DNA from 2 places in the Mesorhizobium sp. M0437 genome. Region 2 is predicted to be linked to the other one. Evidence: riboswitches for the same ligand, from Rfam matches in the RefSeq annotation. Region 2 holds a riboswitch; the other holds the start of a gene.
The links. A riboswitch is a leader RNA that binds a small molecule or an ion and turns the genes downstream of it on or off. The one in region 2 is predicted to bind cobalamin.
Positions count from the first base shown of each region.

Region 1: linked by a shared signal. The riboswitch ahead of metE (5-methyltetrahydropteroyltriglutamate--homocysteine S-methyltransferase) and the one ahead of NKI72_RS11600 (DUF1636 family protein) in region 2 are both predicted to bind cobalamin.

Region 1 is NZ_JAMYRK010000015.1:79,346-89,327, forward strand. It holds gene glyA (serine hydroxymethyltransferase) at 1-818, shown strand, start outside; gene metK (methionine adenosyltransferase) at 873-2,048, shown strand; gene NKI72_RS12430 (adenosine kinase) at 2,158-3,150, shown strand; gene NKI72_RS12435 (transposase) at 3,183-3,845, opposite strand; gene NKI72_RS12440 (MFS transporter) at 4,135-4,386, shown strand; gene NKI72_RS12445 (helix-turn-helix transcriptional regulator) at 4,449-5,282, shown strand; gene NKI72_RS12450 (hypothetical protein) at 5,600-5,854, opposite strand; cobalamin riboswitch at 6,410-6,610, shown strand; gene metE (5-methyltetrahydropteroyltriglutamate--homocysteine S-methyltransferase) at 6,706-9,051, shown strand; gene NKI72_RS12460 (FMN-binding negative transcriptional regulator) at 9,150-9,368, opposite strand; gene NKI72_RS12465 (dihydrodipicolinate synthase family protein) at 9,403-9,982, opposite strand, start outside.
Region 2 is NZ_JAMYRK010000014.1:30,706-40,687, forward strand. It holds gene nuoE (NADH-quinone oxidoreductase subunit NuoE) at 1-798, opposite strand, end outside; gene NKI72_RS11570 (hypothetical protein) at 799-1,179, opposite strand; gene NKI72_RS11575 (NADH-quinone oxidoreductase subunit D) at 1,176-2,366, opposite strand; gene NKI72_RS11580 (NADH-quinone oxidoreductase subunit C) at 2,367-2,969, opposite strand; gene NKI72_RS11585 (NuoB/complex I 20 kDa subunit family protein) at 2,975-3,556, opposite strand; gene NKI72_RS11590 (NADH-quinone oxidoreductase subunit A) at 3,547-3,912, opposite strand; partial or broken gene NKI72_RS11595 (winged helix-turn-helix domain-containing protein) at 4,248-5,446, shown strand; cobalamin riboswitch at 5,476-5,679, shown strand; gene NKI72_RS11600 (DUF1636 family protein) at 5,718-6,152, shown strand; gene cobW (cobalamin biosynthesis protein CobW) at 6,149-7,189, shown strand; gene NKI72_RS11610 (cobaltochelatase subunit CobN) at 7,207-9,982, shown strand, end outside.

The sequences.
Region 1 (9,982 bases), on a different contig from region 2:
CAGCCAAGCGGGAACGGCCGCGGCTCATTTGGGTCGGCGGAACTGCTTACCCGCGTGTCTTTGACTACGCGGCAATGGCAGAAATCGCCCTGGAAGCGAACTCCTATCTCGTAGCCGACATTGCGCACATCAGCGGACTGATTGCCGCGGGAGCGCACCCGAATCCCGTGCGCCATTGCGACGTGGTCAGCAGCACCTCCCACAAATCGATCCGCGGTCCCCGCGGTGGTTTCATTTTGTCCAGGAACGAAGATCGCTATCAGGCCCTGTATCATACAAAGAGCAAATACAATCTCTCCAGACGAATAGACCGGGCGGTCTTTCCTCACCTGCAAGGCGGGCCTCATATGAATGCCATCGCTGCGCTAGCAGTTGCCTTGCACGAAGCCGCGAACCCGTCCTTCCGAAGCTACGGCCAACAGACCGTCAAGAATGCCAAGGCTCTTGCACAGGCACTGATCGAGCGAGGGTATGACCTGGTTACCGGGGGGACGGACAATCACATGCTGATCCTTGATCTGCGCGATCGACCACTATCGGGCAAGGCCTATGCCGAGCGGCTAGCAAAGGCAGGCATCATCACAAATTTTAATATGGTGCCTGGCGACCCGCGGGATCCGGCGGTCACAAGCGGAATTCGCCTGGGGTCGCCAGCAGTGACGTCAATGGGCATGCGCGATGTGGAAATGGTGCAAATTGCTGGCTTCATTGACTGCGTCCTCCGGCGGCCTGATGACGAAGATCTCCATGCCTGCGTGCGAAGAGACGTTGCCGATTTGTGCGCTGCGTTCGAGGTCCCGGGCATCACCAACAGGTAAGGTGGGCTAAGCAAAATGCACCATACAACTCCAACACCCGAAACGAGGCATTTCATGGCTAGGCAGTTCGTGTTCTCTTCCGAATCGGTTGGCGCGGGACACCCGGATAAGTTGGCCGACAACATCTCGGATGCCATCCTCGACGCCATCCTCCGCACCGATCCCAAGGCACGCGTCGCCTGTGAAGCGTTGGTAAAATCGGGGATAGTCGTTGTGGCTGGCGAGATTACTAGCGATGCGCGGGTGGATTATAGCCAAGTTGCGCGCGATACGATTATCGATATTGGATACGACGATGAGGCTGTCGGCTTTGACGGCCGGCGTTGCTCCGTCGTTCATGCACTCACCGAGCAGTCGCCCGACATTAGCCAGGGCGTTGACGAGGGACGAGGGCAGGACCTCCAGCAGGGAGCGGGAGATCAGGGCCTCATGTTCGGCTACGCATGCCGCGAAACCGATACCCTGATGCCTTTGCCGATCCAGCTCGCGCATCGCTTGACGAAACGACAGGCAGATGTCCGGAAAGCACGACAGCTTGGCTGGTTGCGTCCTGATATGAAATCCCAAGTCTCAGTGCGCTATGAGGGGTTGCGCCCGGTCGCCCTTGATACCATCGTCGTATCGACCCAACATGACGAGCAGGTCTCGCAAGAGACGGTCCGCGAGGGCGTCATTGAGGAAATCATAAAGCCTGTCCTGCCGACCCACCTGGAGACGGAAGGCATCAGAATTCTGGTCAACCCGACGGGGAGGTTCGTAGTCGGCGGGCCGCGCGGCGACTGCGGTCTCACTGGACGCAAGATCATCGTCGATTCCTATGGTGGGATGGGTCGTCACGGCGGTGGCGCCTTTTCGGGCAAGGACCCGTCCAAGGTTGACCGCTCAGCTGCCTATGCGGCCCGGTATGTCGCAAAGAATATCGTCGCTAGCGGACTTGCGGACGTCTGCGAGGTGCAGCTTGCTTACGCAATCGGCGTGGCCAGTCCGGTTTCTGTCATGGTCAACACGTTCGGAACAGCGAGGGTCGAGGAAAGAAGGATCGAGCGCCTCATTCTTGAGTTGTTCGATCTCAGACCGAAGGGCATTATCAAGATGCTTGATCTCTTACGCCCTATATACCGCAAGACCGCGACCTATGGCCATTTCGGCCGTGAAGAGCCTGATTTCACCTGGGAGAAGACAGACAGGGCCGACGAATTGCGTCGCGAGGCAGGACTCGCCGCCCCGTGAAGGCCGACGCCGAACGGATTGGCAAGCGCAAAGCCCATTCCCACTGGCCAGACCCGCCCGCGCCCGGCGTGGCAGAAAGCCGGTGGGTTTTTGGCGGAGACATGAATTGATGCCGGACTATGACGTGCTTTGTATCGGAAATGCCATCGTCGACATCATCGCCCAGTGTGACGAGGCGTTCCTGGAGACCAACGGCATCATCAAAGGCGCGATGAATTTGATCGACACGAGGCGCGCCGAACTGCTCTACAGCCGCATGGGCCCGGCCATCGAAGCCTCGGGCGGCAGCGCCGGCAACACGGCGGCGGGCGTCGCCTCCTTCGGCGGCCGCGCCGCTTTCTTCGGCAAGGTCTCCAACGACGCGCTCGGCGAAATCTACGCGCATGACATCCATGCCCAGGGCGTCGCCTTCGACACCAGGCCGCTTAACGGCGAACCGCCGACAGCGCGCTCGATGATCTTCGTCACGCCGGACGGCGAGCGCTCGATGAACACCTATCTCGGCGCCTGCGTCGAGCTCGGCCCGGAGGACGTCGAGGCCGACAAGGCGTCGGGCGCGGCCGTCACCTATTTCGAGGGCTATCTGTGGGACCCGCCGCGCGCCAAGGAGGCGATCCGGCAGACGGCGAAGCTCGCCCATGCCGCCGGGCGCGAAGTGTCGATGACATTGTCGGACTCGTTCTGCGTCGACCGCTACCGCGTCGAATTCCTCGATCTGATGCGCTCCGGCACCGTCGACATCGTCTTTGCCAACAGCCACGAGATCAAGTCGCTCTACCAGACCGCGTCGTTCGACGAGGCGCTGGCGCAGATCCGCAAGGACTGCAAGATAGCCGCCGTCACCCGCTCGGAAAAGGGCTCGGTGATCGTGCGCGGCGACGAGACCGTGACCATCAATGCGACCAGGATCCGCGAGCTGGTCGACACCACCGGCGCCGGCGACCTCTACGCCGCCGGCTTCCTCTACGGCTACACGCAAGGCCGCAGCCTGAAGCAGTGCGGCGATCTCGGCTCGCTGGCAGCCGGCCTGGTCATTCAGCAGATCGGCCCAAGGCCACGCCAGAATTTGCGCAGAGACGCCGAGCAGGCGGGGCTGCTGTAGGTGGCGAGCCAAGAACCAGCTGCCCACCCTCCTTAATCCAGCCCGAGCCTTTTCTTCAGTTCCGCATTCTCCTTGCGGAGACGATCGGCAAGCAGGCTCTTTAGCCGCTTGTTTTCTTCCTCGAGCGCGACGAGATCCTTCAGCCCGTCACTGTCCGCCGCAGGCGCCGCCGCCTTCTTCCAAAGATAGTATGTCTGTTCCGAGATGCCGGCTTGCTTCACCGCGCTCTTGAGAGTAGCGCCGCCGCCGATCGAGGTCTCGATCTGCGCCAGCTTCTGGGCACGATCCTTCGCGGAGTAGCTCTTTCGGCCCGTTCGCGCTGACGGCGGTGCTTCAGTGGTCGCGGATATCGGCTTGGCAGGCGCGCTCGCCTCAGCTTCTGGCTTCCTCGACCGCCGCGCTCTCGTCTTCGGTTTTGGCGTTTCCGTTTTGTCTGCCGGTTCGCTATGAACTACTGCTGACTCGGTCTCCAGGGGATTGGCCATGAAATGCTCCACTCGCGGTTTGTGCAAAGGTTCAGCATCAAGGGCCACTACAGTAGAGTCAACAAGCTGACGATTTAACGGCTCGACTTCCTTTGTTGTCTCGGCCATCGCCGCGGCGATGTCGAAATTGCCCCAGATGGAACGTGCGGATTTTTGATAATTGCGCTTTTGTTTGATTTCCACGGTGAATGGTCGCGTCTGCCGCCTCATAGTTCCTTCCTGAATAGGAGAATGAAGTCGCCGCTCGAATTTTTTGGCGCTTCCTGCTTAGCGCGGAGCATTATCGTATAGCCGCTCAACGGGCAAGTGATGCCGGTCTTCGATGGCTGACCATCTGGGGAGATTTGAGCGGCTTCGCACGTCCTGCGCATGCCTGTAAGGCCGCCAAGTTTTCTGGGTTAGCAGGCGCGCACTGTGGCAGCTTGGCTTGTACGGCGAGGCCATAGTTGAGTGAGGCGAAACAAATCCAGCCCCGCGGTCAATCCCGAGGCTTCCCACAATGGCGAAGAGAACATCTTCACTCGTTCCTTTTGAGCACAAGACCTTCCGTTCGCTATGGTCGGCTGCACTCATTTCGAACCTTGGCACCCTAGTGGAAGGTGCGGCGGCAGCTTGGCTGATGACGAGCATCGCAGCAGTAATTTTTGATCGCCCATTCGTGCTGTGTACCAGCCCTGTGTCTTGCGCAAGTGGTCACGAACGGCTGCCGGAGCCTCGAAGACGCCCTAAAAACACATGTTGCGATTTTTGAACACGCTTGACGTGTTAGATTAATTCATCCACGATGCGTGTGTTGAACACGCGAGGTGAGTTATGAACATGAAAGAGCTTAGGGTTCGACTGGGCATGACTCAAAAAGATTTGGCAGAGCAGATGGCAACGACGCAACAGACTGTGGCCCGTTGGGAAACAGGCAAAACGCAGTTGAACGTCGAGCAGATCAAGGACCTTTGTCTCACGTTGAAATGCACGGTCGAGGAGCTGCTGGGCTGGAAGATTGATGTCGAGGAGTGGCGCACGAGCCCGTTTGCAATTGCCGATGCCGAAACGCGATACGGCACGCTCAGAATCAAGACGACTGTTGGCAGCCGCCAATATCCTATCGATGAAAAGGCGCGTGAATCGATTTTACGTCAGTTGAAGGAACTTCATAATCTGCGCAGAAATAACACAAGCAGGCCATGGCTGTATTGTTGGAGCCTTGACAACAAAATACTCTTGATAAATCCGCAATATGTCCGCACCATTGAGCTTATCGGTGACGATGTAGAGGAGATGCCAGAGTATTATCATCCAGAAATCTATCGGGCTTTGGATGACTGGGATAAGGGTGAGGTTTCAGGAAAGCTGAAGAAAGAATGCGATGCCATCATCGCAGAGATGGGTGATCAGGAAGCCGTGCGCATGGCCTCCTATGTTCGCGTCACATATGACGACGGAGAAGATGAGTGGAACTTCTTGGATGAAGAAACCGCTACGACTTTCTTCGGATTGGAAGCTGCGACCTTTGACGTTCCCCAGTGTAGTTTCGCCGAAGTGGAGGAAGAAGGTTACTACCGAGCGCGATACGCCAACCTTGATCGCGTCGCGGTGATGGAGGTTCCAAGCGACCGTTATCACAGATTGACCGCGCCCGAGGAAGCTTAGAACCATCCACGAAGGGCGCATGTTACATCTCGACCTTGCGTGGTGCGTTTTCAGTACGAGATGACGTTAAGCGTAGGTAGTGGCAGGTAAGAGTGCTCGACCAGAAGCTCAACTGCCTCCTCAATATCGCTGCCGATGTGCCGCAGGACACGTCCACGGGAGCGTGGATAGGCGTGAAGTTCCTGCACTCCACGGTCCGCTCTCCCATCGCCGGTGTGTGCCCGACGCCATCTTGTGGACGAGCTTGGCCGCCTGCACCCGGTTGTATTCCGGCTTGCGGTCCGCCTGGGCGGTCCGCCGCGATGGCTATCTCCATGTCAATCGGCGCCGAACTTTGACTGCCCGCTGCTTTTGATGAATTTGGCGAGGTCCCGCGCATAATCACTCTTGGTCTTCTCCTTGAGGCCCTGTGTCGCGAACTTGTGGTCCAGCAGGGCAAACAGGTCCAAGTCCCCTTCCGCCTGTGGCGCTGGCTTGCCCTCACCGCCCTCGGCTTCCCAATTGGGGACCGCTTCTGCGCGCTGCACCGTGGCGATTGTCCGCCCAAGACGCATCACAAGATCGAACGCCAAACCGTGCGCGTGCACGACGATTTGCCGCTCAGGCCTCATTTGGACAGGACTTGAGCTAGCCCGGTGGTTTGAGCCGGGTTACCTTGAGCCGGTGGGCTGCGAACAAGCAGTTCGAGACATTGGCCTCGATCACTTCGCAACACGCCGCTGCGCCTGGCCTCGGTGTGCTCCCCCCGAAATCGTTGTGTCATATCACCGAGGGCATCACGGCCAACAGCTTCCACATGGGCAACAGCCTCGCCATTGAGCCGAATATGGTCGCGAGCAGATCACCAACGAAGCGGTCGGAACCTCAGAGCCGAAGTTCGACGCCGAGGTGGTTCGCGTGATGCGCTAAGCAGCACCACGGCGCTTGCCGGTATGTTTGCTGCCGGCAGCCGACGAACTCCTATCCTCCTGGACAAGGGCGCCGTGCGTCATTGCTTTGATTTACCGGCCGCTCAAGGCTTCCACAGTTTTCGCTTTCGAGGCGACCTTTGGAACATGCCAACGGAAATTTAACATAACGACATAAACATTTCTTTATGCGGCGTTGACAATGAAGCGAACTGCTGTAATTGTCTCCCGCGTCGTGGTTCTCCGTACGGCGCTGCCGCAGCGGAGCTAAGAGGGAAGCCGGTGCGATGCCGGCGCTGCCCCCGCAACTGTTAGCGGCGAGCCAACCCCACTCATGTCACTGAGGCGAATAGCCTTGGGAAGACGGGTAGAGGCTATGACCCCGCGAGCCAGGAGACCTGCCACGGCGAATTACGTCCACGGGCGGGGTGTCTCGGTGGCCGCTGCAGCCTGGCGTTCGTGCCGGCCTGCTAGCGCCTTCCTTGTCACCGACGCCCCAACCATCGGGGTCTGGCATGACTATCTCTCAGCAAATTCCTGTAGCAACGCTCGGCGTGCCCCGCTTCGGTCGTCGGCGAGAACTGAAATTCGCGCTTGAAAGCTACTGGTCCGGAAAATCGTCCGCTGCCGACCTTCTCACGACCGCGAAGGCGCTCCGTGCCGCTAGCTGGGAGGAGCAGCACGATCGCGGCGTGTCGAAAATCCCGTCGAACGACTTCTCGCTCTACGACCATGTGCTCGACACCGCAGCCATGGTCGGCGCCGTTCCATCCCGTTACGGCTGGAATAGCGGCGAGGTTCCACTTGACATCTACTTCGCAATGGCGCGGGGCAACCAGGGTCAGACGGAGGATTGTCGACACGCTGGTCACCAGCAGGCGGCTCATCGGTCTGATGTAACCGCGATGGAAATGACCAAGTGGTTTGACACCAACTATCACTACATTGTGCCGGAACTCAACGATGATCAGACGTTCGCCCTCTCGTCGACGAAACCGGTCGATTACTTCATCGAGGCTAAAGCTCTCGGCGTTCACACACGCCCAGTCATCCTTGGACCGATCACCTTCCTCAAGCTGGCGAAATCGCCTGCCGAAGGATTCGATCCCATCGCGCTCCTGCCGCGGCTGCTGCCCGTCTACGAGCAACTCCTGCAGAGGCTGAAGCTGTCTGGAGCCGACTGGGTGCAGATCGACGAGCCAGCGCTTGTCCTCGATCTGAACGCGAACGAACGAGCTGCGTTCGAATTCGCCTATGGCCAGCTGTCGAAAGCCGCGCCCGAGCTGAAGATCATGCTGGCTACCTATTTCGGGCCGCTGGGAGGCAATCTCGAAACCGCGGTTTCTCTGCCCCTGGCCGGGCTGCATATTGATCTCGTGCGCGCTCCCGAGCAGCTGGAAACGGTGGGGCGGCTCGCACCGAAGGATCTGGTGCTCTCGCTTGGCTTGATCGATGGCCGCAACGTCTGGCGTGCGAACCTGCCCGCCATTCTCGACCGCATCAAACCGATCGTCGCCGGCTGGCCCTTGGACCGCGTCGAGATCGCGCCTTCTTGCTCGATGCTGCATGTGCCGATCGACCTCCGCATGGAGACGGAACTCGACGCGGACATCAGGTCGTGGCTCGCCTTCGCGGCCCAGAAGACCGACGAGTTGGTGTTGCTTGCCCGGGCCCTGTCCCAAGGCAGGGATGCGGTGGCAGGCGCGTTGAAAGCGTCTGCCGAGGCTGCCGCCACTCGCGTGACATCCACGAAGATCCATGACCCGCTGGTTGAGGGGCGGATCGCCAGCATTGACGACAGCATGAAGCGACGAGAGAGCGCTTTTGCCGAGCGCTCCAGAGTCCAGGCCGGCACGCTCGGGCTGCCGCCGTTCCCGACGACGACCATCGGGTCCTTCCCGCAGACGCCGCAGGTACGCAGGGCGCGGGCCGCTCATGCGAAGGGCCAGCTGAGCTATGTCGACTACGAGACCTTCCTGAAGAAGGCGATCGAGGCTGCAATTCGCTGGCAGGAAGAGATCGGGCTGGACGTGCTGGTGCACGGTGAGTTCGAACGAAACGACATGGTACAGCATTTCGGCGAGCAGCTGTCCGGCTTCGCCTTCACCCAGCATGCCTGGGTGCAGAGCTATGGGTCGCGTTACGTGCGCCCCCCCATCATCTTCGGCGACGTATCGAGGCCCAATCCGATGACGCTGCGCTGGTGGCAGTTCGCCCAGTCGCTTACGGAAAACCCTGTGAAGGGAATGCTCACAGGCCCAGTGACCATTCTCAACTGGTCATTTGTTCGCGACGACGTACCCCGCTCCGAAGCATGCCGCCAGATCGCGCTCGCCATCCGCGACGAAGTGACGGATCTCGAATGGTCCGGCGCAAGGATGATCCAGATCGATGAGGCCGCGTTTCGCGAAGGATTGCCACTGCGCCAGTCTGATTGGAACGACTATCTCGACTGGGCTGTCGAATGCTTCCGGATCGCTTCAACGGGTGTAAAGGACGCGACTCAAATCCATACCCACATGTGCTATTCGGAGTTCAACGAGATCATCGACGCGATCGCTGAAATGGATGCGGATGTCATTTCGATTGAGACGTCGCGCTCGAAAATGGAACTGCTGGACGCCTTCACGAGCTCCAAATATCCGAATGAAATCGGGCCCGGAGTCTACGACATTCACTCACCACGGGTCCCGGAAGTCGGCGAGATTTCGGATCTCGTCATGCTTGCCCGCGAGCGACTGTCCGATGCCCAACTGTGGGTAAACCCGGACTGTGGCCTCAAAACCCGCAAGTGGGAGGAGGTCCGCCCTGCCCTCATGAACATGGTTGCTGCAGCACGCGCGCTCCGGGAGAAAGTGTAGGCCGGAAGGTTTCCTGGTTGCTCACCATGTGGTGAGTTACCGGCTGCCGCATGTCGGCTGTGAATGTGCCAAAACGCGATCACATCCTTTGAAATAAGTCACTCGAGCGAGAAAGTGCACTTTCCTTCGGCACGTGTACTAATCGCGCAGGAATAAAGGGAACCGTTTTCTCCCTGTGACGTGTCGAGTTCGAAGGGGATGTGATTGGCGTCGAGACCGCTCCGGCCATGGGTTATCAGCATGCCAAGTGCGCTGTTCTCGATCAGTTCGTAAAGGACTTCTCGGCTCGGTTCATCGAAATGCGCGGGTACATACATGACAGGTTCCTTCACTGGCCGCCGGGTTCGCTGTTCACCGGTTGACATCCGATCGCAAGCGTTCCAACGCGGCGGCGATCTGGCGCTTCGCTGCTGAGGGCAGAGGCAGGATGGGACGCGGGGGGTCGGCACGGCAAATGTCGAGCAATTCGGCAAGTGCATAGACGACGCGAAGGCTCGAGAACTCCTTGAAGAGGCTCCAGAGCGGCGCAAGCGTGGCATCGATCCGTCGCGCTTCGGCCGCATCGCCCTGTTGCGCCGCCGTGACGATCTTCACGCAGACCTCGGGCAGGATGCCGGCGAGGACGCTGTACCATGTGTCGGCGCCGGCGATTATGGCCTCTGCAGCGTTCCAGTCGCCGCTGTAGCCGATCGAGAACCCTTCCGGCACAGTGCGCCTCTGGTCGGCCAGATGGCTCTTGATCGCATCGCCCTTGTCTGTCGGATTCTTGATAGCGACAATCCCACCCACCTTTGCCAGGCGGCTGACGAGTGCTGGGGTGAAATGGAAATGCGTCGTTCCTGGATTGTCGTAGACGACGATCGGCAGGCCGCTCTCGCACGCCACCGTCGAGAAATGTTCGAACACCTCGTCCTCAGTGAGCGGGGTGTAG
Region 2 (9,982 bases):
CGCCGGGTTGGTCTCGACCGCGTCGGTTTTCGGCTTGCTGGCATTCGAGGGCGCAACCGGCGCCGGTGCAGGCGCGGCCGAAGCCGCTGGCGGAACTGGTGCTGCGGCGGCAGCCGCCGGCTCTGCATCCTTGGCGGCCTTGGTCGCCGCCCTGGTTTCCCGGTCGCGGGTCGCCTTGAGGATCGCCTTTTCGCTCTTGAGGGTCGTCAGGCCACTGGCCGGCTCAGAGGTGATGCGGCCGTTTTGCGGTCCTGGCGTCACCGAAGCACCTTTGCCGGCGTCATAGAGGTCGATGATCTCGGCAAGCCGCTCCGGCGTCAAATCCTCATAGGTGTCCTTGAATATCATCACCATCGGTGCGTTGACGCAGGCGCCGAGGCACTCGACCTCCTCCCACGACAGCGTGCCCTTGTCGTTGGTGTGGAATTGGTCGTGATGGATTTTCGAGCGGCACACATCCATCAGCGCTTCCGAGCCGCGCAGCATGCAGGGCGTGGTGCCGCAGACCTGGATATGAGCGCGGGTGCCGACCGGATTGAGCTGGTATTGCGTATAGAAGGTGGCGACTTCCAGCCCACGGATATAGGGCATGTCGAGCATGTCGGAGATCGTCTCGATCGCCGCCTTGGTCACCCAGCCTTCCTGCTCCTGCGCCAGCATGAGCAAGGGGATAATCGCGGATTGCTCGCGCCCCTTCGGATATTTCTTGATCCACTGCTTCGCCGCCGCCGCATTCGCCCGGTTGAAGGCGAAGGAGGCTGGCTGGAGGCTGGCTTCTGCGAGACGGCGGACTGACATTTAGCTTTTAACTCTGTTGTAGCAGTCGAAATAAAAACGAGGGTCGGACCTGGCCAAGACCGCGGTACTCTCATCGTTTCCGATCTTTCCCCGGGTAGTGTCGACATAGTCGCGATATTCGCGATACCGATCCGAGCAATCCGCGCCAAGGGCCACATTCCAATCCGGATATGCCGTATCGGCATAAAGATACCAACCGGAATCCAGATCCCAAAGTCGGCCCGTCGTGGTTACCCTGCACATGACATCTGTCTTCACGCCCTCAAGGCGGCAGGACACCCAATAGGCTTCCGCCGAGCGGCCCCAGGCGGCAACGGCACCCATGCCTGCCACTCCGGCAGCAAAACCGGCAGCAACATGCAGGGCGCTCCGCATCTTCACCGATCCACCTCCCCGAAGACGATATCGAGGGAGCCAAGCACAGCGGTGACGTCTGCCAACATGTGGCCGCGGCACAAAAAGTCCATGGCTTGCAGATGCGCAAAGCCCGGCGCGCGCAGCTTGCAGCGATAGGGCTTGTTGGTGCCGTCGGAGACGAGATAGACGCCGAACTCGCCCTTTGGCGCCTCGACTGCGGCATAGACCTCGCCGGCCGGCACGCGGTAGCCTTCGGTGTAGAGCTTGAAGTGATGGATCAGCGCTTCCATCGAGCGCTTCATCGCCGCGCGCTTCGGCGGCACCACCTTGCCGTCAAGGTTGGACACCGGGCCGGCGCCCTCCTTGCCGAGCAACAGGTCGACGCACTGGCGCATGATTTTCGCCGACTGCCGCATCTCTTCCATGCGCACCAGATAGCGGTCGAAACAGTCACCGTTCTTGCCGATCGGAATGTCGAAATCCAGCTCGGCATAGCATTCGTAGGGCTGCGATTTGCGCAGGTCCCACGGCGCGCCCGAGCCGCGCACCATGACGCCTGAAAAACCCCAGGCCCAGGCGTCCGCCAGGGAGACGGTGGCAATGTCTACATTGCGCTGCTTGAAGATACGGTTGCCGGTCAAGAGCGAGTCGAGGTCGTCGACCGATTTCAGGAACGGGTCGATCCAGCTGCCGATGTCCTCGATCAGCTTCTGCGGCAGGTCCTGGTGGACGCCGCCGGGGCGGAAATAGGCCGCGTGCATGCGCGAACCCGAGGCGCGCTCATAGAACACCATCAGCTTTTCGCGCTCGACGAAGCCCCACAGCGGCGGCGTCAGCGCGCCGACATCCATCGCCTGCGTCGTCACGTTGAGGATATGCGACATGATGCGGCCGATCTCGGAGTAGAGAACTCGGATCAACTGCCCGCGCTTCGGCACCTCGATGCCGAGCAGCCGCTCCGCGGCAAGCGCGAAGGCATGCTCCTGGTTCATCGGCGCGCAATAGTCGAGCCGGTCGAGATAGGGCACGGCCTGCAGGTAAGTCTTGGCCTCGATCAGCTTTTCCGTGCCGCGGTGCAACAGCCCGATATGCGGGTCAACGCGATCGACGACTTCGCCGTCAAGCTCCAGCACCAGGCGCAAAACGCCGTGCGCCGCTGGATGTTGCGGGCCAAAATTGATGTTGAAGTTGCGAACGGAGGTTTCAGCCATTTACTGCTTTGCCTTTTCATCCCCCGGAAGCACGTAATCCGTACCTTCCCACGGAGACAGAAAATCGAAATTGCGGAATTCCTGCTTGAGCTCCACCGGCTCGTAGATGACGCGCTTGGCTTCGTCGTCGTAACGCACCTCGACGAAGCCGGTCAGCGGAAAGTCCTTGCGCAGCGGATGGCCTTCAAAGCCGTAGTCGGTCAGGATCCGCCGCAGATCGGGATGGCCCGAAAACAGCACGCCGTAGAGATCGTAGGTCTCGCGCTCGAACCAGTCGGCGCCGGGATATATCCCGGTGATCGACGGCACGAGCGTCTCTTCGTCGGCCTGGACCTTGAGCCGGATGCGGATATTCTGCCTCGGCGACAGCAGGTGATAGACGACGTCGAAGCGCTTTGCCCGTGACGGATAATCGGCGCCGCAGACGTCGATGATCGAAATGAACTGGCATTTCGGGTCGTCGCGCAGGAAGGTCACCACCTCGATCAGGTCGCGCGGCTCGACCGAGATGGTGAGTTCGCCATAGGCGAACACCGCCTCGCCGATCCGGCCGATCAGCTTCTCGCCTAGATAGGTCGAGAGGTCATTCAACGCCTGGGTCATGCCGCTCACCGCTCGATCGTGCCGGTGCGGCGGATCTTCTTCTGCAGCAGAAGGATGCCGTAAAGCAGCGCTTCAGCGCTCGGCGGGCAGCCGGGCACGTAGATGTCGACCGGCACGATGCGGTCGCAGCCGCGCACCACCGAATAGGAATAATGATAATAGCCGCCGCCATTGGCGCATGAGCCCATCGAGATGACGTAGCGCGGCTCCGGCATCTGATCGTAGACCTTGCGCAGCGCCGGCGCCATCTTGTTGGTCAGCGTGCCGGCGACGATCATGATGTCGGACTGGCGCGGAGACGCGCGCGGCGCCACCCCGAAGCGCTCGCTGTCATAGCGCGGCATCGACGTGTGGATCATCTCGACGGCGCAGCAGGCGAGGCCAAACGTCATGAACATCAGCGAGCCGCTGCGCGCCCAGGTGATCAGCGCCTCGGTCGAGGTGACGAGAAAGCCCTTGTCGGCGAGCTCGTTGTTGATCTCCAGGAAGAATGGATCATCCTCCCCCACCGGCCTGCCGGTGTTGGGGTCGATGAGACCCTTGGGCTTCGGCGCGACGAGCGTGCCGGAACTGTCGTTCAATCCCATTCCAGCGCTCCTTTTTTCCATTCATAGGCAAAGCCGATGGTCAGCACCGCCAAAAACACCATCATCGACCAGAAACCGAGCATGCCGATCTGGCTGAACGACACCGCCCACGGAAACAGGAAGGCCACCTCCAGATCGAAGATGATGAACAGGATCGACACCAGGTAGAAGCGGATATCGAACTTCATGCGGGCGTCGTCGAACGAGTTGAAGCCGCACTCGTAGGCGGAAAGCTTTTCCGGATCGGGGTTGCGGTAGGCCACCAGGAACGGTGCGGCGAGCAGCGCCAGCCCGACGATCAGCGCCACGCCGATGAACAGGACGATGGGCAGGTACGAACCTAAAAGTGCGTTCATGCTGCAGTTTCCGTTGGCGGCCAATCCACTCTGATTACAGCACCGGACCCACTTGCGGAAGCGTGACAGTTTAACCACTGAACCGTTTTAAGGGGGCTCTATGCTGCAACGCGGCGAGGGTTAGCGCAGCGCTTTCGGCGAAGCAAGTCAAACCTTGTTCAAATCGCGGTGCTGGACGGCATATCCGGGAAAACTGGTCCGATCCGCTCCTGTTTGATTTCCTTCACTTTTTACTCCACTTTTCTCTCCTGACATGGATGCCGCCAAAACCCTGTTAGCATGGCACGGAATCGCAGGTCATTTTCTCTGTCTAAAATCGTCCGGATGCCGCCTTCATGAAGGAAAAAATCTCGCTCGCCATGGCCCGCCGCATGCGCTCGCGGCACAGGGATTCAATGACCCGCGCCCCACCGGCACGCCTGACCGCCGGCATCTGGCCCGCGTGCTTGCCCGTACCGGCCTGCTGCAGATCGATTCCGTCAGCGCCGTGGTGCGCGCCCACTATATGCCGCTCTATTCGCGGCTTGGCCCCTACAAGCTGGCGCTGCTCGACGACGCCGCCGTAACGCGCAAGCGCATGGTCTTCGAATATTGGGCGCACGAAGCCTCCTTCTTGCCGGTCGAGACCTATCCGCTGATGCGCTGGCGCATGCAGCGGGCCGAGTGCGGCGACGAAATGTACAGCGGACTGGCCAAATGGGGCCGCGAGCACGCCGCCTATATCGAAGACATCTATCGCGAGGTCGCCGAACGAGGCCCGATCGCGGCGTCGGCTTTCGAAGGGCAGAAGGGTTCGGGTGGCTGGTGGGGCTGGAGCCATGCCAAGCACGCCTTCGAATGGCTGTTCTGGGCCGGCCGCATCACCACGGCGCATCGCCGCGGCTTCGAACGGTTCTACGATCTGCCGGAGCGCGTGCTGCCGCCAACAATACTGAGTCTGCCAACGCCCTCCCCCGAAGACGCTCACCGCGAATTGCTGCGCATCTCGGCCCGTGCCCACGGCATCGCCACGGCAGGCGACCTGCGCGACTATTTCCGCCTCTCGCCCGCCGACATCAAGGGTCGCATCGAGGAGCTGGTCGAGGCCGGCGAGCTGTTGCCGGTGAGCGTCGACGGCTGGAACAAAACAGCCTATCTCCACAAGGACGCCCGTTTGCCGCGCAGGATCGAGGCGCGCGCCTTGCTCGCGCCGTTCGATCCTGTCGTCTTCGAACGATCGCGCACCGAGCGGTTGTTCGACTTCCACTACCGCATCGAGATCTACACGCCGGCCGAAAAGCGGCGGTATGGCTATTATGTGCTGCCATTCCTGCTCGGCGACAGCATCGTCGGGCGCGTTGACCTCAGGGCCGACCGTCCGGCCGGCGTATTGCGCGTCCATGCCGCCTATGCGGAGCCCGGCGCCCCGCCACAAACCGCTGCCGAACTCTTCAAGGAATTGAAGCAGATGCAGGGCTGGCTCGGCCTGGAACGCATCGAGGTGACCGCTGCCGGCGATTTGGGCCGGCCGCTCGCGGATATCGCCGCGCCATAGACGTGCGTTGACACAACTGCCTCCACAAGCCTAAATCCGTTCCAGACGGTCCCCTGCCCGCAACGGCAGGGGCCAAGAGGGAATGCGGTGCGAAATCTCGATTTCAAATCCGCGGCTGTCCCCGCAACTGTAAGCGACGAGCCAAGGCCGAAAACCACTGGGATATTCCCGGGAAGGCGGCACCCAGGCGATGACCCGCGAGCCAGGAGACCTGCCGTCTAGGACCTAAGAATCCGATCGCCTGGCGGGTTTTCCGGGCAAGGAGCCTGATTTGGAACGCGACAGCAGTTTTCCGGCTGAGACAGCGGATTTATTGTCCGGCCATGGTGATTCCCCGGCCGGCGTTACCGTCATCGTCTGCTCGTCCTGCCGTGACGAGACCGGTTCGGACGCTCATCCGCGCGCTGGCGAACTGCTCGCAGAGGACACGCGCCGCGCTGCTTCCAGCGAAAACATCAAAATCCGCACCGTCGAATGCCTCGGCAATTGCAAGCGCCGGCTCAGCGCGGCCATGCTGCGCGACGGCTGCTGGAGCTACGTCTTCGGTGATCTGACCACGACCAGCGGCGCCGATCTCGTCACCGGGGCAAAGCTGTTCGCCACCTCGACGGATGGGCTCATTCCATGGCGCGGCCGTCCCGATTGCCTGAAGCGCGGCCTGGTTGCCCGCATCCCTCCCCTTGACCTTTTGAAGGACCTGACATGACCGCTGCCTCCCTTTCGCGCGTTCCCTGCACCGTGGTCACCGGCTTTCTCGGCGCCGGCAAGACGACGTTGATCCGCCATTTGCTCGAAAACGCCAAAGGCAAGCGCCTGGCCATCATCGTCAACGAGTTCGGCGACATCGGCATCGACGGCGAGATCCTGAAGGGCTGCGGCATCGACACCTGCCCCGAGGAAAACATCGTCGAGCTGGCCAACGGTTGCATCTGCTGCACCGTCGCCGATGATTTCGTCCCGGCGCTGGACCAGATCCTGTCGCTGACGCCGAGGGTCGACCACATCCTGATCGAGACATCCGGCCTCGCTTTGCCCAAGCCGCTGGTCCAGGCCTTCCAGTGGCCGTCGGTGAAAAGCCGCGTGACGGTGGACGGCGTCATTGCCGTGGTCGACGGACCGGCGCTGGCTGATGGCCGCGTAGCCAACGACATGGACGCCCTGCAGGCCCAGCGCGCGCAGGACCAGACGCTCGACCATGACGATCCGGTCGAGGAAGTGTTCGAAGACCAGCTCGCCTGCGCCGACCTGATCATCCTGTCGAAGAGCGACCTGATGGACGCAGCCGGCTCGGCCCGTGCCAATGCCGTCATCGGCAAGCACGTTGCGCGGGCGGTGAAGATCGTACCGACTTCGCAAGGCAAGGTCGACCCGTCGGTGCTGCTCGGCCTCGGCCTCGCCGTCGAGGACGACATCGAGAACCGCAAGACCCACCACGACGACGAGCTCGACCACGAACATGACGATTTTGACTCGTTCGTCATCGACATCACGTCTGTGTCCAACCCGGACGAGCTCGCACAACGGGTCGCCACGGCGGCGGAGGAAGAAAACGTGTTGCGCGTCAAGGGTTTCGTCGAAGTCGGCGGCAAGCCGATGCGGCTCCTGCTGCAGGCCGTCGGTCCGCGCGTCAACCACTATTACGACCGCGCCTGGACCGCCGAAGACGACCGCCGCTCGCGCCTGGTCGTCATCGGCCTGAAAGGGCTGAACCGCCCGGCCATCGAGCGTATCCTCGCCGGCTGACCCAGGTACGAGCCGCGATGCACATCCTCACCACCACATCCGCCTCGCTCGACGATCTCGCCGAGCCTGTCGATCTCAGGCAAACGCCTGCGGATGTCGTGGCGCTGTCCTTCACCGACAGCGACCTGGCCGGGCTGGCGGCGGCGTGGAAGGCAGATGCGCACCGCCTGCCGTCGATGCGGCTCGCCGCCTTGCGCGACCTGCGCCATCCGATGTCCGTCGACCTGTGGATCGACAGCGTCGCCCGCCACGCCAAGGTCATTCTGGTCCGCATCCTCGGCGGCTATGACTGGTGGCGCTATGGCTGCGACCAGCTCGCCGCTATCGCGCGAAATCGCGGTATCAAGCTGGCGCTGCTGCCGGGCGAGAGCCACGACGAGGATTTGCGGCTGATCGAAGGCTCGACGCTGCCGCGCGAGGAGTTGGACGGCCTGCTTGGCTATTTCCGCGAGGGCGGACCGGCAAATATGACGGCGCTGGTGCAGAGGCTGGCAAGTCTCGCTGGATCGGGTGCGGCTGTAGCCGAACCTGTCAGCGTGCCAAAGGCGGGATTTTACGAGCCGGGACTGGGGGTCGCAGAACGCGGCGTCCCCCTCCTCCTCGAGAGGAGGGTCCGGCCGCAGGCCGGGGGCGGGATCCTCTCCGAAGCGCGCCTACACAAAACGTCGACCACTGCCGTGACGACCCCACCCGGCCGTGCGGGCCACCCTCCCCTCGAGAGGGAGGGGGACGTCGTGCCAATTCTCTTCTACCGTTCGATGCTGCTCGCGGCCGATGTCGCGCCCATCGACGCGCTTTTCGAAGCCCTGCGCCACCGCGGCATGGTTCCCGTGCCTATGTTCGTCTCCAGCCTCAAGGACCCGGCGTCGCTCGCCTTTGTCGAAACCGCGCTCGCAACCCTGAACCCTGCCGCCATCATCACCGCCACAGCTTTCGCCTCGGGTGCCGAGCCCGGCGTTGAAACCCTGTTCGACCGCGCCGGCGTGCCCGTGTTCCAGGTCATCGTCGCAACCACCCGCCGCGACATCTGGCAAACCAATCAGCGCGGCCTGGCGCCCGCCGACCTTGCCATGCATGTCGTCCTGCCCGAGCTCGACGGCCGCATCCTGGCCGGCGCCATTTCATTCAAGGGCGAAAGCGAAACCGACCCGGCGCTGGCCTTCCGCGCCTTCGCCAACCGGCCTGAGCCCGACCGCGTGGCGCAAGTGGCGAACCGTGTCGAGGCCTTCGTGCGCCTGCAGCGGACGCCGCGTGCGGAGCGCAAGCTCGCCATCCTGATCCCCGACTATCCGAGCGCCCCCGGTCGCACCGGCTACGCGGTTGGTCTCGACGTGCCGTCCAGCGTGCTGGCAATGCTGCGCGACCTCAGCGAACAGGGCTACGCCGTTGAAAGCATTCCACAAACGCCGCGCGAGTTGCTGGATGCGTTGGAAAAGGACAGCCAAGGGCTGGCATTGAAGGAGTATTTGACCTTCTCGACGGAATTGCCGCCGTCGGCCATCGCTGCGGTGGAAGCCGCATGGGGAAATCCAGAAGATGAGACAGGTTTGTGCGAGGCACCCCCCTCTGTCCTGCCGGACATCTCCCCCTCAAGGGGGGAGATTGGCAGTTTCGCCGACGGCTCTCTCTCAACATCCTTGGTGATTGGCGAAAGCCGAGACAACAGCGCAATCTCCCCCCTTGAGGGGGAGATGTCCGGCAGGACAGAGGGGGGTGTTCGAGCGCCTACGGCAAAATTCCCCTTCCGCGCAGCCACCTTCGGCAACATCACCGTAGCCCTCGCCCCCGATCGCGGGCGCTCCATGAACCGCCGCGCCGACTATCACGACCCGACGCTGCCGCCGCGCCATGCGCTGGTCGCCTTTGGGCTCTGGCTGCGCAAGTCGCTCGGCATCCATGCAATTGTCCATGTCGGCGCCCATGGCACGCTGGAGTGGCTGCCCGGCAAGACCGTGGCGCTCAGCGAAAACTGCTTTCCCGAGATAGTCACCGGTCCCCTGCCCGTCATCTATCCCTTCATCGTCTCCAACCCGGGAGAGGCAGCGCAGGCCAAGCGGCGCATTGCCGCCGTCACGCTCGGCCATCTGCCGCCGCCGCTGACCGGCGCCGGGCTGGACGAAAACCAGCACAGGCTTGAACGACTGGTTGACGAATATGCCCAGGCCGACGGGCTCGACCGCCGCCGCCGCGACCGCCTGGCGAAGCTGATCGTCGAGACGGCGGAAAAGACCGGCCTCGCCTCAGAGGCAGGCGTCGCCAGGACCGATGCGGCCGACGAGGCTTTGCGCCGCATCGACGCCTGGCTCTGCGATCTCAAGGATTTCGCCATCAAGGACGGCCTGCACATTTACGGCCGCTCGCCGGAAGGCGAGGCTGATCCGTTGTGGCGGCAAAGCGCGGCAGCTGAAAAAACCGCGCTGCTTGCCGCCCTCGACGGCCGCCACGTCGCTGCCGGTCCGGCCGGTGCGCCGGCGCGTGGCCGGAGCGATGTGCTGCCGACCGGCCGTAATTTGTTTACCGCCGACCCGCGTACCATGCCGACGCCGACCGCCTATGATCTGGGCAAGATGGCAGCGGAAGAAGTGGTCCGCAGCTACATGCAATCGCATGGCGACTGGCCGCGCTCGCTGGTCATCGACCTGTGGGGCTCGGCCTCGCTGCGCACCGGCGGTGAGGAGATCGCGCAAGGACTGGCGCTGATGGGCTGCCGGCCGCAATGGGATTCCGCCACCGGCCGCATTACCGGCATAGACGTGCTGCCGCCGGCAACACTCGGCCGTCCGCGCATCGATG